2 regions of the Aestuariicoccus sp. MJ-SS9 genome follow, and region 1 is predicted to be linked to the other one. Evidence: riboswitches for the same ligand, from Rfam matches in the RefSeq annotation. Region 1 holds a riboswitch; the other holds the start of a gene.

Region 1 (6,555 bases):
CTTGCCGTCGGGGCTCTGCGGGCGCTCGGTCAGGCCGAACATGCGCGGCTGGCTGGGTCCGTGAATGTCGGCGTCCAGCAGCCCGACCCGCTTGCCCGCCCGCGCCAGCGCCACCGCAAGGTTCGACGACACCGTGGATTTACCCACCCCGCCCTTGCCCGAGCCGATGGCGAGGATCGTCTTCACCCCCGCGGGCTTCATCGGCCCGGCCTGCGCCTGGGGATGCTGCCCCAGCTTGAGCGACGGCGGCTTCTTTTCGGTCTGATGCGCGGTCAGCGCCGCGCTGACGCCCGTCACGCCGGGCACCTGCCCCACGATCTCTTCTGCGGCGCGGCGCAGCGGCTCCATCTGACGGGCGATCTCGGGGCTGGGCGCCTCGATGACAAAGCGCACCTTGCCATCCTCGACGGTCAGCGCGCGAATCATGTCACGCGAAATCAGGTCGCCGCCGTCGGGCAGCGCCAGCCGCCGCAGCGCGTCTTGAACCTCTGTCCGGATTTGCGTCATGCCCATTCTCCCATCACTCCGCCAATTCACGCGGCGTCCCGAATATTGATTTCCCGAAGCCGCGTCCTAGCAGCATGTAAAAGTTTTCATACAGCCTCAAAATTGAGCGAACTGCCTGAATTCATACAAAATTTCCTATGCACTTGCTGCATAGCAGCATTGTCGAAGCGCGGTATTGTGCATCTGCAGCATGTGCCCCATCTTGAGTTCAACAAAGCCAACCACGAACTCATAGGCTTCTGACATGACATACGCAAACACGACCAACACCCGCGCCGGCAAGGGCTTCTCGCTGCGCCTCGACGCGCTTATCGAAACCTTCCGCGACCGCATGGCGCGCCGCCGTCTCTACAAGCAGACGCGCAGCGAGCTCATCGCGCTCAGCGACCGCGAACTGGCCGATCTGGGCCTGCACCGGTCGATGCTGAACCGCATCGCGTGGCAAGCCGCCTACGGCGACTGAGAAATTCGAAAGGGGTCCTCCTCCCAATAGTCCCTTTCGAACCCGCACCGGCCTTTCCTCCCATCGGTCGGCGCAAAACGGAACCCACGGGTTCCAAATTACGCGGTAGCCCCTCTCCTCCTCCCTGGGGCGGTCGTGATCAGCGGTGGCACCCATCCTCCTCCCGGGTGTCACCGCACTGAATTCGGGGCCACGACCCCAACACTTCGCGGCCCCCTCTCCTCCTCCCTGGGGCAGTCGTGATCCGCGGTGGCGCCTCTCCTCCTCCCTGGCGTCACCGCACCTAATTCGGGGCTCAGGCCCCAACGTTTCGCGGCCCCCTCTCCTCCTCCCTGGGGCAGTCGTGATCGGCGGTGGTGTCCATCCTCCTCCCGGGCACCGCCGCCTCCCTTTCCGGGGCCATCGGCCCCAACAAATTTCGCGGCTCCCCTCTCCTCCTCCCTGGGGCCGTCGCGAATTGCGGTGGCGTCCATCCTCCTCCCGGGCGTCACCGCACTAGGTTTCCGGGGCAGCAGCCCCAACGACGGATTGCGCGCCCCTCTCCTCCTCCCTGGGGTTAGCGCATGACTTCACGGCGGCGCACGCACACGTGCGTCGCCGTTTTTTCATGCGTGACCCGTCAAGGGCCGTGGCGGCCAGCGTTTCGGAACAACCCGGACGCACATCCTCCGCCGCGCGGCACGCGCTCGGGGCATCTGCGACTGGTCTGTCCCGGGTCTGAACCCAAAGGCCCTAGTGCAACCGGCCCGCCCGTCCGCCGCGCCGCGCCGGCCGGCGCGGATCGCAGACCGAGGCCTGCGCCAGATAACCCGCGAAAAGCCGCGCCGCGCGGCTGGCCGTGGCACAGCACCCGATGCGCCCCAGCGCCTCGGCCGCGGCCGCAGCCGGGGCTGCACCGCAGGGCAGGCTCAGCGCCCATTCCAGGAACCCAGCCCGCGCGGCATCCTGCGCCTCGGCGCTGTCGATGCTCTGCAGACCGTCGAAAATGCGCCGCGCGGTCATGCGCGGCCTCTCAGGGTGGTCATGGGCAATGCCCCTTTCCTCGTGATCCGCGCCCCGCGGACCTTTGGGGCGCCGCGCATCCCTGCGCGACGCGGTCGGTCTCACCCAAGGCTGGTTTCCGGACTGCGGCGGGCGGGCCTCGCGCCGATGGCGACCTGACCCTGCCTGCCGCGCCTTCCCGGGGACATCCCCAGTGACCTTTGCGGCAGGCCTCCCGCCCTCACCGTTGCGGGGGCAGTGCCGGACTTTCACCGGCTTCCCAATTCTCCGTGGCAGGCCACGGCACCTTGAGATCCGCAGGCTATGTCACCCCGCCCCGAGTCGCCTAGACCCAAAACCGGCATTCCGACGCCGCGATACGCCAAGCCGGGCCTTGGCCTTCGCCGCCCCTTTGGGTAGACGGACAGCAAAAGGACACCCGGCGCGGCGCTTCGGCCGCCCGAAAGGCAGAGGACAGCTTCCATGGCCATGGAAAAGACCTTCGACGCAACAACAGCCGAGACGCGCATCTACGAGGCATGGGACCGCGCAGGCGCCTTCGCCGCCGGGGCCAACGCCAGCCGCGAAGCGACCTTCAGCATCATGATCCCGCCGCCCAACGTGACGGGCAGCCTGCACATGGGCCACGCCTTCAACAACACGCTGCAGGACATCCTGGTGCGCTGGAAGCGGATGCAGGGCTTCGACACGCTCTGGCAGCCGGGCACCGACCACGCAGGCATCGCCACGCAGATGGTCACCGAACGCGAAATGGCCGCCAACCAGGAACCCTCGCGCACCGAGATGGGGCGCGAAAAGTTCCTCGAACGGGTCTGGCAGCAGAAGATCAAGTCGCGTGGCACCATCATCGGGCAGTTGAAGCGCCTCGGCGCCTCCTGCGACTGGTCGCGCGAGGCCTTCACCATGTCCGGCGCCCCCGGCGCGCCCGCGGGCGAAGAGGGCAATTTCCACGACGCCGTGATCAAGGTCTTCGTCGACATGTACGAAAAAGGCCTGATCTATCGTGGCAAGCGCCTGGTGAACTGGGATCCGCATTTCGAAACCGCGATCTCGGACCTCGAGGTCGAGAATATCGAGGTGCCGGGCCACATGTGGCACTTCAAATACCCGCTCGCGGGCGGGGCCACCTATGAATACGTGGAAAAGGACGAGGACGGCAACGTCACCCTGCGCGAGACCCGCGATTACATCTCGATCGCCACCACCCGCCCCGAAACCATGCTGGGCGACGGCGCGGTGGCGGTGCACCCGGGCGACGAACGCTATGCGCCCATCGTCGGCCAGCTCTGCGAGATCCCCGTGGGCCCCAAGGAACACCGCCGCCTGATCCCGATCATCACCGACGACTACCCCGATCCCGATTTCGGCTCGGGCGCGGTCAAGATCACCGGCGCGCATGATTTCAACGACTACGCGGTGGCCAAACGCGGCGGCATCCCCTGCTACCGGCTGATGGACACCAAGGGCCACATGCGCGACGACGGCGTGCCCTATGCCGAGGCCGCCGCCATCGCGCTCGAGGTCGCCCGCGGCGAGCGGACCCTGACCGAGGCCGAGACCGACGCGCTCAACCTCGTCCCCGACCACCTGCGTGGTCTCGACCGCTTCGAGGCGCGCAAACGCGTCATCGACGAGATCACGACCGAGGGCCTCGCGGTGATGACCCGCACGGGCGACCCGCGCCTCGGCAAACCCGCGAAAAAAGCCGAAGAGGGCTCGCAAGAGACCGATGAGGTGCCCCTCGTCGAATCCAAACCGATCATGCAGCCTTTCGGCGACCGCTCGAAAGTGGTGATCGAGCCGATGCTCACCGACCAGTGGTTCGTCGACACCGACAAGATCGTCGGCCCCGCGCTCGACGCCGTCCGCGATGGCACCGTCGACATCCTGCCCGAACGCGACAAGCGCGTCTATTTCCACTGGCTGGAAAACATCGAGCCCTGGTGCATTTCGCGCCAGCTCTGGTGGGGCCATCAGATCCCGGTTTGGTATGGCTTCGACATCGAAACCAACGATTTCACCGACGACGAGAACGACGGCGCGCTCGACCTCGTGGAAATGGGCCGGCTCCTGTCGGACCAGTTCCTGACCACCGGCACCGACCGGCACCATTGCGCCGCCGATTTCCACGCCGTGCATGGCCAGTTCCGCGACGTGCTCGACGGGCTGCCCACGCCGCTCAACCACGCCCGCGTGGTCGAGGTCGCCGACCGCGCCGCCGCGGTGCACCGTCTGGCCGAAAGCCTCGCCGAATATGAAACCACCCAGGATCCGACCCGGCTGGTCTACCCGGTCTGGCAGGATGCGGACGTCCTCGACACCTGGTTCTCGTCCGGCCTCTGGCCCATCGGCACGCTGGGCTGGCCGGAAGAGACCGAAGAGCTGAAAAAGTACTTCCCCACCTCGGTCCTCATCACCGGCTTCGACATCATCTTTTTCTGGGTCGCCCGGATGATGATGATGCAATACGCGGTGGTGGGCGAACGCCCCTTCGACACGGTCTATGTCCACGCGCTGGTGCGCGACGAGAAGGGCCGCAAGATGTCGAAATCCGTCGGCAACGTCATCGACCCGCTGGAACTGATCGACGAATACGGCGCCGATGCGGTGCGCTTCACGCTCGCCGCCATGGCCGCCATGGGCCGGGACCTGAAATTGTCCAAGGACCGCGTCGCGGGCTACCGCAACTTCGGCACCAAGCTCTGGAACGCCGCCCGCTTCGCCGAGATGAACGAGGCGGTGGGTTCGGACGGCCGCATCCCCCAGACCACCGCGCCGCTCAACCGCTGGATCGTCGGCGAGACCGCGCGCATCCGCGAAACCGTGGACGAGGCGCTGACCGGCTACCGGTTCAACGACGCCGCCAACGCGCTTTATGCCTTCGTCTGGGGCAAGGTCTGCGACTGGTACGTGGAATTTTCGAAACCGCTCTTCGGCTCGGACGACGCCGCCGTCGTGGCCGAAACCCGCGCCACCATGGCCTGGGTGATCGACCAGTGCCTGATCCTGCTGCACCCCTTCATGCCCTTCATCACCGAAGAGCTTTGGGACACGCTGGGCGACCGGCCCAAAATGCTGGTCCATGCCGACTGGCCGACCTACGGCAGCGACCTGATCGACGCCGAGGCCGAGGCCGAAATGTCCTGGGTCATCGGGCTGATCGAAGGCGTGCGCTCGGCGCGCGCCCAGATGCACGTGCCCGCCGGGCTCTACTTGCCGCTGCTGGTCAAGGACATGGACGCCGCGGGCCAGGCCGCCTGGACCCAGAACGAGGCGCTGATCAAGCGGCTCGCGCGGATCGACACGCTGGAGACCGTGAACACCTTCCCCAAAGGCTGCGTCACCGTGCCCGTGGGCGGCGCGACTTTCGGCATGCCGCTGGCCGACCTCATCGACGTCAACGCCGAAAAGGACCGGCTGGAAAAGGCGCTGCAAAAGCTCGGCAAAGAGCTGGGCGGCCTGCGCGGGCGGCTCAGCAACCCCAAGTTCGCCGCAAGCGCGCCCGAGGACGTCGTCGCCGAAACCCGCGCCAACCTGGAAGCGCGCGAAGAGGAAGAGGGCAAGCTCAAGGAGGCGCTGGCGCGACTCTTGGAAATCGGCTGACGCGCCGGCCTATCCGGCCAGCGCCCGGGTCATGCGGATCACCGTGGGGCCGGGCGCGTCGAATGCCGCCAGCAGCGCCTGCTGCAAGGCGCTCAGCGTCTCCGGCTCTTTGGCCCCTGCGCCATAGGCGCGGGCCAGCGCCAGGAAATCGGGGTTGCGCGCGACGACAGCGTTGGGCGCGATCTGCGAGGCGATCATCGCCGCCTCGATCTCGCCCAGCTTGGCGTTGTCCCAGATCAGGATCGGCAGCGGCAGGCCCAGCTCGACCGCCGTGCCCAGCTCTTGCACGGTGTATTGAAAACCGTAATCGCCCAGGATCGCCACCGTGGGTTTGCCGCGCCGCGCCACCGCCCCGCCGATGGCGGCGGGCAAGGCGTAGCCCAGCGTGCCAAAGCCGTAGGGATGGTGCCAATGGCCCGGGCGCGGCATGTCCCAGACCTCTTTCACCGCATAGGCGAACTGGGTCATGTCGGAATAGATCATCGCATCCTCGGGCATGACCGCCCGCAGGGCGTCGGCCACCGGCAGGATGCCCGGCCGCTCGGCGTCGATCTCGGCGCGCCAGCGCGCGCGGGTGCGGTCCACCTCTGCGGCGTCCCAGCACGGCGCGCGGTCCTCGACCCGCGCGGGGATCGCCACCGCCATGGCCCTGAGGAACGCCCCCGCATCGCCCAGAAGCGGCATGTCCCCCGCGCCGCAGGCCGCCAGCACCTCGGCGTCGATATCGACCCGGATCGTCGGGCAGTCGTGGCCGAGATGATCGCGCCAGAGATCGACCTCGGAAAGCTCGGTGCCGATGGCGATCACCAGATCGGCCTCAGCCGCCACCTGCGCCGAATCGGGCCGCGCCAGGGTCGAGCCGAAGAAAAGCGGCGTCCCGGGAGGCACGATGCCCCGCCCGGCATAGGTGACGAAGGACGCGGCCCCGGTCTGGCGCAGGATGTCGGGCACCGCGCCCGCCCCGGCCCGCGCCCCGCCGC
Region 2 (6,555 bases), on a different contig from region 1:
CACACCGACCGTGATGCAGATCATCACAAAGCCCAGCGCGTTGATCTCGGGGCTGACGGAATTTCGCAGCATCCCGAAGATCTGGGTCGGCACGGTCTCCATCCCCGACGGCCGCCAAAAGATCGTGGCGGTGATGTTGTCGAAGGAAATCGTAAAGGCGAAAAGCGCACCCGCGAAGACCGCCGGCATCAAAAGCGGCAGCGTCACCTGGAAAAACGTCTGCACGGGGCTCGCGCCCAGCGACATCGCCGCCTCTTCGTAATCGCGGCGGATCCCGATCAGCCGGGCCTGCACCACCAGCACGACGAAGGGCAGCGCGATGATCGAATGGCCGATCAAGAGCAGCGCGAAGCTGCGCGGCATGTGCAGCCAGCGCAGAAAGATCAAGAGCCCCACCGCCAGCACCGTTTCGGGCACCAGCACCGGCGAGATCAGGAAGGTGGTGATCCAGTTCTTGCCCCGGAACTGGTAGCGCACCAGCGCCAGCGACGCGAGGATCCCCAGCGTCGTGGCGATGACGGCGGTCAGGAATCCCAGCACGATCGAGGTGCGCAGCGCGCGGATGATCGCCTCGTTCTCGGCCAGTTCATAGAACCAGCGCAGCGAAAAGCCCTCGATCGGGAAGCCGCCGAATTGCGACGAGTTGAACGCCAGGATCAGCACCACGACGATGGGCGCGAACATGAAGCTGTAGACCAGCAGAGTGTAGAATTTCAGCAACGACCAGACGCGCATGATCTACCTCCCAAAGGCCTTGGACAGCTGGTCCATGCCCATGAACTTGCTGTAGATCAGCACGACCGAACCCAGCAGCACCAAGAGAGTGAACGACAGCGTCGCCCCCATGGGCCAGTTCAGCTCGGTCACCACGGCGTCATAGACCAGGTTGCCGAACATGAAATCGCCCGGCCCCCCAAGGATCAGCGGCGTCACATAGCTGCCGCCCGTCAGCACGAAGACCAGCAGCGACCCCGCCGCCAGCCCGGGCAGCGAAAGCGGCAAGGTCACCTCGCGGAAGGCCTGCCAGGGAGTCGCGCCCAGCGTGCGCGCGGCCGGTTCCAGATTGGGGTCGATGCCTTCGAGGCTGACATAGACGTTGAGGATCATGTACGGCAGGAAGACGTGGATGAACCCCACGATCACCGTGAATTCGGTATACATCATCGACAGCGGCATATCGATCAGCCCCAGCCACGTCAGCAGCCCGTTCAGAGCGCCCTGATTGCCGAAGATGTGGATCCAGCTGAGCGTGCGGATGATGAAGCTGACCCAGAACGGCAGGATCAGCAGCAACAGCAGCAGCCACTTGTGCCGGTACTTCGTCATCGCGATCACATAGGCCGGGATATAACCCATCACCGCCGCCAGCACCGTCACGATCACCGACAGCCGCAGCGTCTTCCAGATCGCCATGTGGTAATACCCGTCGGTCAGCAGCTCTTGCCAATTGCCGAACTGAAAGGCCGGCACATCCACCGCCAGGTCGATGTTCTCATAGAACGAATAGACCAGGATGAACGCCATCGGGATCACCACCAGCACCGTGATGAACAACAGCGCGGGCGTCAGAAGCAGCCAGGGGCGTCGGTCGGCGGTGGTGTCTGACACAGAATCTCTCCTTGCCGGGACTATTGCACGCGTCCAGGCAATTAAGCCAATTGATCCGAGGAATGAATTGCATTAACTGAAATCATGATAACCGATCCCGACAACAAGTTCGCCTTCCAGCTCGACTGGAACCTGCTGCGCACCTTCCTGGTGATCGCCGAGGAACAAAGCATCACCCGCGCCGCCCACCGGCTGCTGCGCGGCCAGCCCGCGGTCAGCCTCGCGCTCAAACGACTCGAGACCGAGCTCGACTGCCGCCTTGTGGAACGCGGCAAGGGCGAGTTTCGGCTGACCTCGGCGGGGCGCAGGCTTTATAGCGAGGCGGGGGCGCTCTTTCACGGCGTGTCGCAACTGCCCGACAGCCTGGGGCAGGCGCGGAACGAGCTTTCGGGCGACGTGCGCATTCTGGTGGCCAGCCATGTCATCACCCCGCTGCTCGACCGCCAGCTGACCCATTTCGCCCAGCATCATCCCAAGGTGCGCTTCAGCATCCGGGTCGAGACCAGCGGCAACGTCATCCAGGAGGTCCGCGAACGCCAGGCCAGCCTCGGCATCTGTCTGGTCAACCGCCAGCTTCCGGATCTGGAATACATGCATATGTACCGCGAATTCTTTGGCTTTTTCTGCGGTCGCACGAATCCCCTCTTCGGCCGCGAGGGCCTGAAGATGGACGATCTGCGCGATCACCCCTTCGTGGCCTTCGACACCGAAGAGATCGACAACGCCCTGCGCCAGATCGTGATCCTGCGCAACGACTGGGGGCTGACGCGCGAGGTGACCGGGCGGTCCTCGCAATTGGAAGAGGTGCGGCGCATGGTCATGTGCGGCATGGGGATCGGCGCCTTCCCGGTGCATGTGGTGCAGAACGACGTCGAGCGCGGGCTGCTCTGGCGGCTGCCGCCCTACGAGGCGCCCCCGGCGGTCGACATCTTCCTGATCGTGAACCCGCGCAAGCACATGAACCGCGCCGAGGACAAGTTCGTCGGCGATCTGATGCGCGCGATCCGAAAGACCCCTCTGGACGAACGCACCTACCTGGCCTGAAGGGGCCATCCGCTGCGCCATGTCGTCGCCAAATCGGCGAGCGTCGCAATGCGGGCTTGCGCGACTCTGCGCGCGGGCGTAGGACCGGTATTGCTTCGGTCCTGGGTGAGAGCCCTGGATAATAGGGAACGCGGTCCCCCGTTTCGGGAAAGCCGCGACTGCCCCCGCAACTGTAGGCGGCGAGCGTGACCGGTACATGCCACTGGGGATTCCCCGGGAAGGCCCGTGTCACGCAGCGACCCGCAAGTCAGGAGACCTGCCGAAGCGATCACCCTACCGACGCGCGGGGCGCGCGGACGGTGACGGTTCTCCGGCGTGGTGACATCAACTCACCGTTGGCGGAGGGGCCGAGCCTTTCCAAAGACAAGATCAAAGACCCCGGGCACGGCCCGTGCCCACGATCTGGAAAGGATCGCAATGACCCGTTTTCTCACCTCGGTTTCCGCTATTGCGCTAACCGCCCTGCCCGCCTTTGGACAAGAGGCGATGGATCTCGACGCCATCACCGTCTTTGCCGGGCTCGAAGAGACCACGACGCTGCAGACCGGCGTGTCGGTGGATGTGATCACCGAAGAAGACCTTGAAGAGACCGGCGAGGTGCGCGTGGTCGATTTCCTGGCCCGCCAGCCGGGCGTCACCCTGCGCGCCACCGGCCCCGTGGGCGCCGTGACCGGGCTGAGCCTGCGCGGCATCAGCCAGAACAACGTCGCGGTGCGCGTGGACGGGATCGACGTGTCGGACCCTTCGGGCACCCAGGTGGCCTTCGATTTCGGGTCGCTGCTGACCTCGGATATCAGCAGGATCGAGATCCTGCGCGGCGCGCAATCGGCGATCTACGGGTCCGAGGCGCTGGGGGGTGCGATCAACATCACCACCAAGCGGGCCGCGCGCGACGGCGTGTCCTTCGACACGCTGTTCGAAGTGGGCAGCTTCAACACCCGCCGGGCCTCGGTCAGCGCGCTGGCGCGCGGCGCGGGCTATGAGACGAGCGTCACCCTGTCCTATCTCGCCACTGATGGCTTTTCGGCGGGCGACACCGATGCGCCCGACCTCGGGACGGTCGCGCCCAACGACACCAACGGCGAGGCCGACGGGTTCGAGGCGCGGCGGCTGAGCTTTTCGGGCCGCTACGACATCGGCGCAGCCACGCTGGAGGTGTCGGCCTTCACCGAGACCTCGGAATTCGACTATGACGAATCGAGCGCGGGCAACGTCTATGACGGCACGCCCGACGATGTGACCGAGCGCGACCAGCGCGGCCTGCGCGCGGCGCTTTCGTTCACCACCGGCGCGGTGGATCACACGCTGGCGGCCTCGGCCTTCGTGTCGGACAGGGTGCTGAGCGGCACCAGCGTGGACACCTTCAGCGGCGTGGCCGACGGCGCCTATATCGGAACGCCCTACCCGTTCGAGTTCCAGTATACCGGCCGGCGGACCGAGCTGAGCTATCAGGCGGGCTTTGATCTGAACGCCGGTACGCGCGCGGTTCTGGGCCTGCAGCGCACCGTCGAACGCTACGAAGACGACATCGCCGGGGCCAGCTCATTCGGGCCCTACGGGTCGGCGCAAGAGCATGAGACGGATGTGAATTCGGTCTTCGGCGAGCTGACCTACGCGCCCTCCGGCGACATCGACCTGAGCCTGGCGCTGCGTCACGACGACCATTCGGAATACGGCGGCTACACCACCGGACGGCTCAGCGCCGTGTGGCGGGTGCAGCCCGACCTGATCCTGCGCGCCAATGCGGCGACGGGGTATCGCGCGCCCTCGAATTACGAGCTTTTCGCGGCCTTCGCGGGCAATCCGGACCTGGAGCCCGAGACCTCGAAATCCTTCGATCTGGGGATCGAAAAGCGCTGGGGCGAGGACGCCTATCTGCGCGCCACCGCCTTTTATATCGAGGCCGAGGACATCATCGACTACAGCTTCACCACCTTCGCCTATACCCAGCGGTCGGGCACCGCGACGCGCAAGGGGCTGGAGCTGGCGGGCGGTCTGACGCTGGGCCAGGGCGTGCGGCTCGACGGCAGCTATACGCTGACCGAAAGCGATGCCGACGTGACGCTGGACAGCTCGAGCTGGACCACGACCGTGCCGCGCCACACGCTGGCGCTGTCGCTGTCGGCGGATCTGGGCCAGCGCGCGGGTGTCACGGTGACCGGGCTTTACGAGGCCGACCGCGAAGGCGGGCTGGTGGATTACGGCCTGATCAACACCACCTTCACCTACGATCTGACCGACGAGGCGCAGGCCTATCTGCGCCTCGAGAACCTGCTGGACGAGGATTACCAGACCGTTCCGGGCTACGGCCAGTCGGGGCGGGCTGCGTATTTCGGGGTCCGTGCGTCCTTCTAGGTTCATATCGCTGGTGGCCGCGCTCTTCTTTGCGGGCGCGGCGGCCATGGCGGCACCGCAGCGGGTGGTGTCGCTGAACCTGTGCACCGATCAGCTGGCGCTGCTGCTGGCCCCCGACCGGCTGGTGTCGGTGACGCCGCTGGCGCGCGATCCGCGTTCCTCGGCCATGGCCGAGGCGGCGGCGGAGGTGCCGGTGACCGACGGCAGCGCAGAGGCGGTGGTGCTGCTGGACCCCGACCTGGTGCTGGCGGGCAGCTACACCACCCGCGCCACGGTCGAGATGCTGCAGCGGCTGGGGCTCGGGGTCGAGATTTTCGCCCCGGTGAACACGCTGGAAGAGGCGCGCGCCAACATCCTGCGCATGGGTGCGCTGCTGGAGCGCGAGGCGCGGGCGCGGCAGATCGTCGAGGCTTTTGACGCGCGGCTGGCCGAGCTGCGCCGGGGCGAAGGGCCCTCGCCGCGCGTGGCGCTTTATTATGCGCTGGGAAACACCGCCGGGCGCGACACCCTGCCCGGCGACATCCTGGCCGCCGCCGGGATGGAGAACATCGCCGCCGAGCGCGGCCTGCCTTTCGGCGGCGCGCTGCCGCTGGAAGAGCTGGTGCTGGCCGATCCCGACCTGGTGCTGATCGGGCGGCCTTATGGCGGGCACGCGCGGGCCACGGAGCTTTTGCAGCACCCGGTTCTGCGCGAGAGCGGCAAGCTGCGGGTGGTCGAGGGCGGCGCGGACTGGACCTGCGAGACGCCGGCGCTGCTGGATGCGGTGGCGGCGATGCGCGCGCTGCGGCTGGAGTGGGCTGAATGAGCGCGCGGGCCGCTCCTCGCGCCCTTGCGGCCGCTCCTCGCAGCGGCGCGGCCTTGGCGGCGGGGCTGGGCGCGCTGGTGCTGACGCTTTTTGCGGCCTCGCTGGTGGTGGGTCATGCCGCCATCGCGCCCGGCGCGGCGCTGGCCGGGCTCATGGGGAAAGGCGACCCGCTCTATCAGATGGTGATGCAGGACATCCGCCTGCCGCGCGCCCTGCTCGCGGCGATGGTGGGCGCATCGCTGGGCCTGTCCGGCGCGGCGATGCAGGGCTATCTGCGCAACCCGCTGGCCGAGCCGGGGCTGATCGGCGTGTCGGGTGCGGCCGCCCTCGGCGCGGTGATCGCGCTGCAGACCGGCCTTGCGGCCGCCTTTGCGCTGGCGCTGCCGCTGATGGCGCTGGTCTTTGCCTGCGGCGCGGTCGGGCTGATTCTGGTGCTGGCGGGTCCGCGCGGCGCATCGCTGACGCTGATCCTGGCGGGCATCGCGGTGTCGGCGCTGGCGGGGGCGCTGACCTCGCTGTTGCTGAACCTGTCGCCCAACCCCTATGCCGCCTCTGAGATCGTGTTCTGGATGATGGGGTCGGTGGCCGACCGCTCGATGGCGCATGTGGCGCTGGCGCTGCCGGTCATGGCCCTGGGCTGGGCGCTGCTGGCGACGCTGGGGCGGGGGCTGAGCGCGCTGACGCTGGGCGAGGACGCGGCCCAGGCGATGGGTGTGTCGCTGGGCGGGCTGCGGCTGCGGCTG

What was found. Region 1 has a riboswitch for cobalamin ahead of RXV88_RS13835 (hypothetical protein). Riboswitches for the same ligand answer to the same signal wherever they lie in the genome.
Region 2: another riboswitch for cobalamin. It lies ahead of RXV88_RS20720 (TonB-dependent receptor plug domain-containing protein); the one in region 1 lies ahead of RXV88_RS13835 (hypothetical protein).

Annotation. Positions count from the first base shown of each region.
Region 1 covers NZ_JAWHTD010000020.1:811-7,365, forward strand. The annotation lists gene RXV88_RS13825 (Mrp/NBP35 family ATP-binding protein) at 1-507, opposite strand, end outside; gene RXV88_RS13830 (DUF1127 domain-containing protein) at 752-970, shown strand; gene RXV88_RS13835 (hypothetical protein) at 1,703-1,972, opposite strand; cobalamin riboswitch at 2,064-2,277, opposite strand; gene RXV88_RS13840 (valine--tRNA ligase) at 2,435-5,575, shown strand; gene RXV88_RS13845 (5-guanidino-2-oxopentanoate decarboxylase) at 5,585-6,555, opposite strand, start outside.
Region 2 covers NZ_JAWHTD010000052.1:14,142-20,696, forward strand. The annotation lists gene RXV88_RS20705 (ABC transporter permease) at 1-735, opposite strand, end outside; gene RXV88_RS20710 (ABC transporter permease) at 739-1,608, opposite strand; gene RXV88_RS20715 (LysR family transcriptional regulator) at 1,693-2,652, shown strand; cobalamin riboswitch at 2,732-2,931, shown strand; gene RXV88_RS20720 (TonB-dependent receptor plug domain-containing protein) at 3,070-5,007, shown strand; gene RXV88_RS20725 (ABC transporter substrate-binding protein) at 4,994-5,812, shown strand; gene RXV88_RS20730 (iron ABC transporter permease) at 5,809-6,555, shown strand, end outside.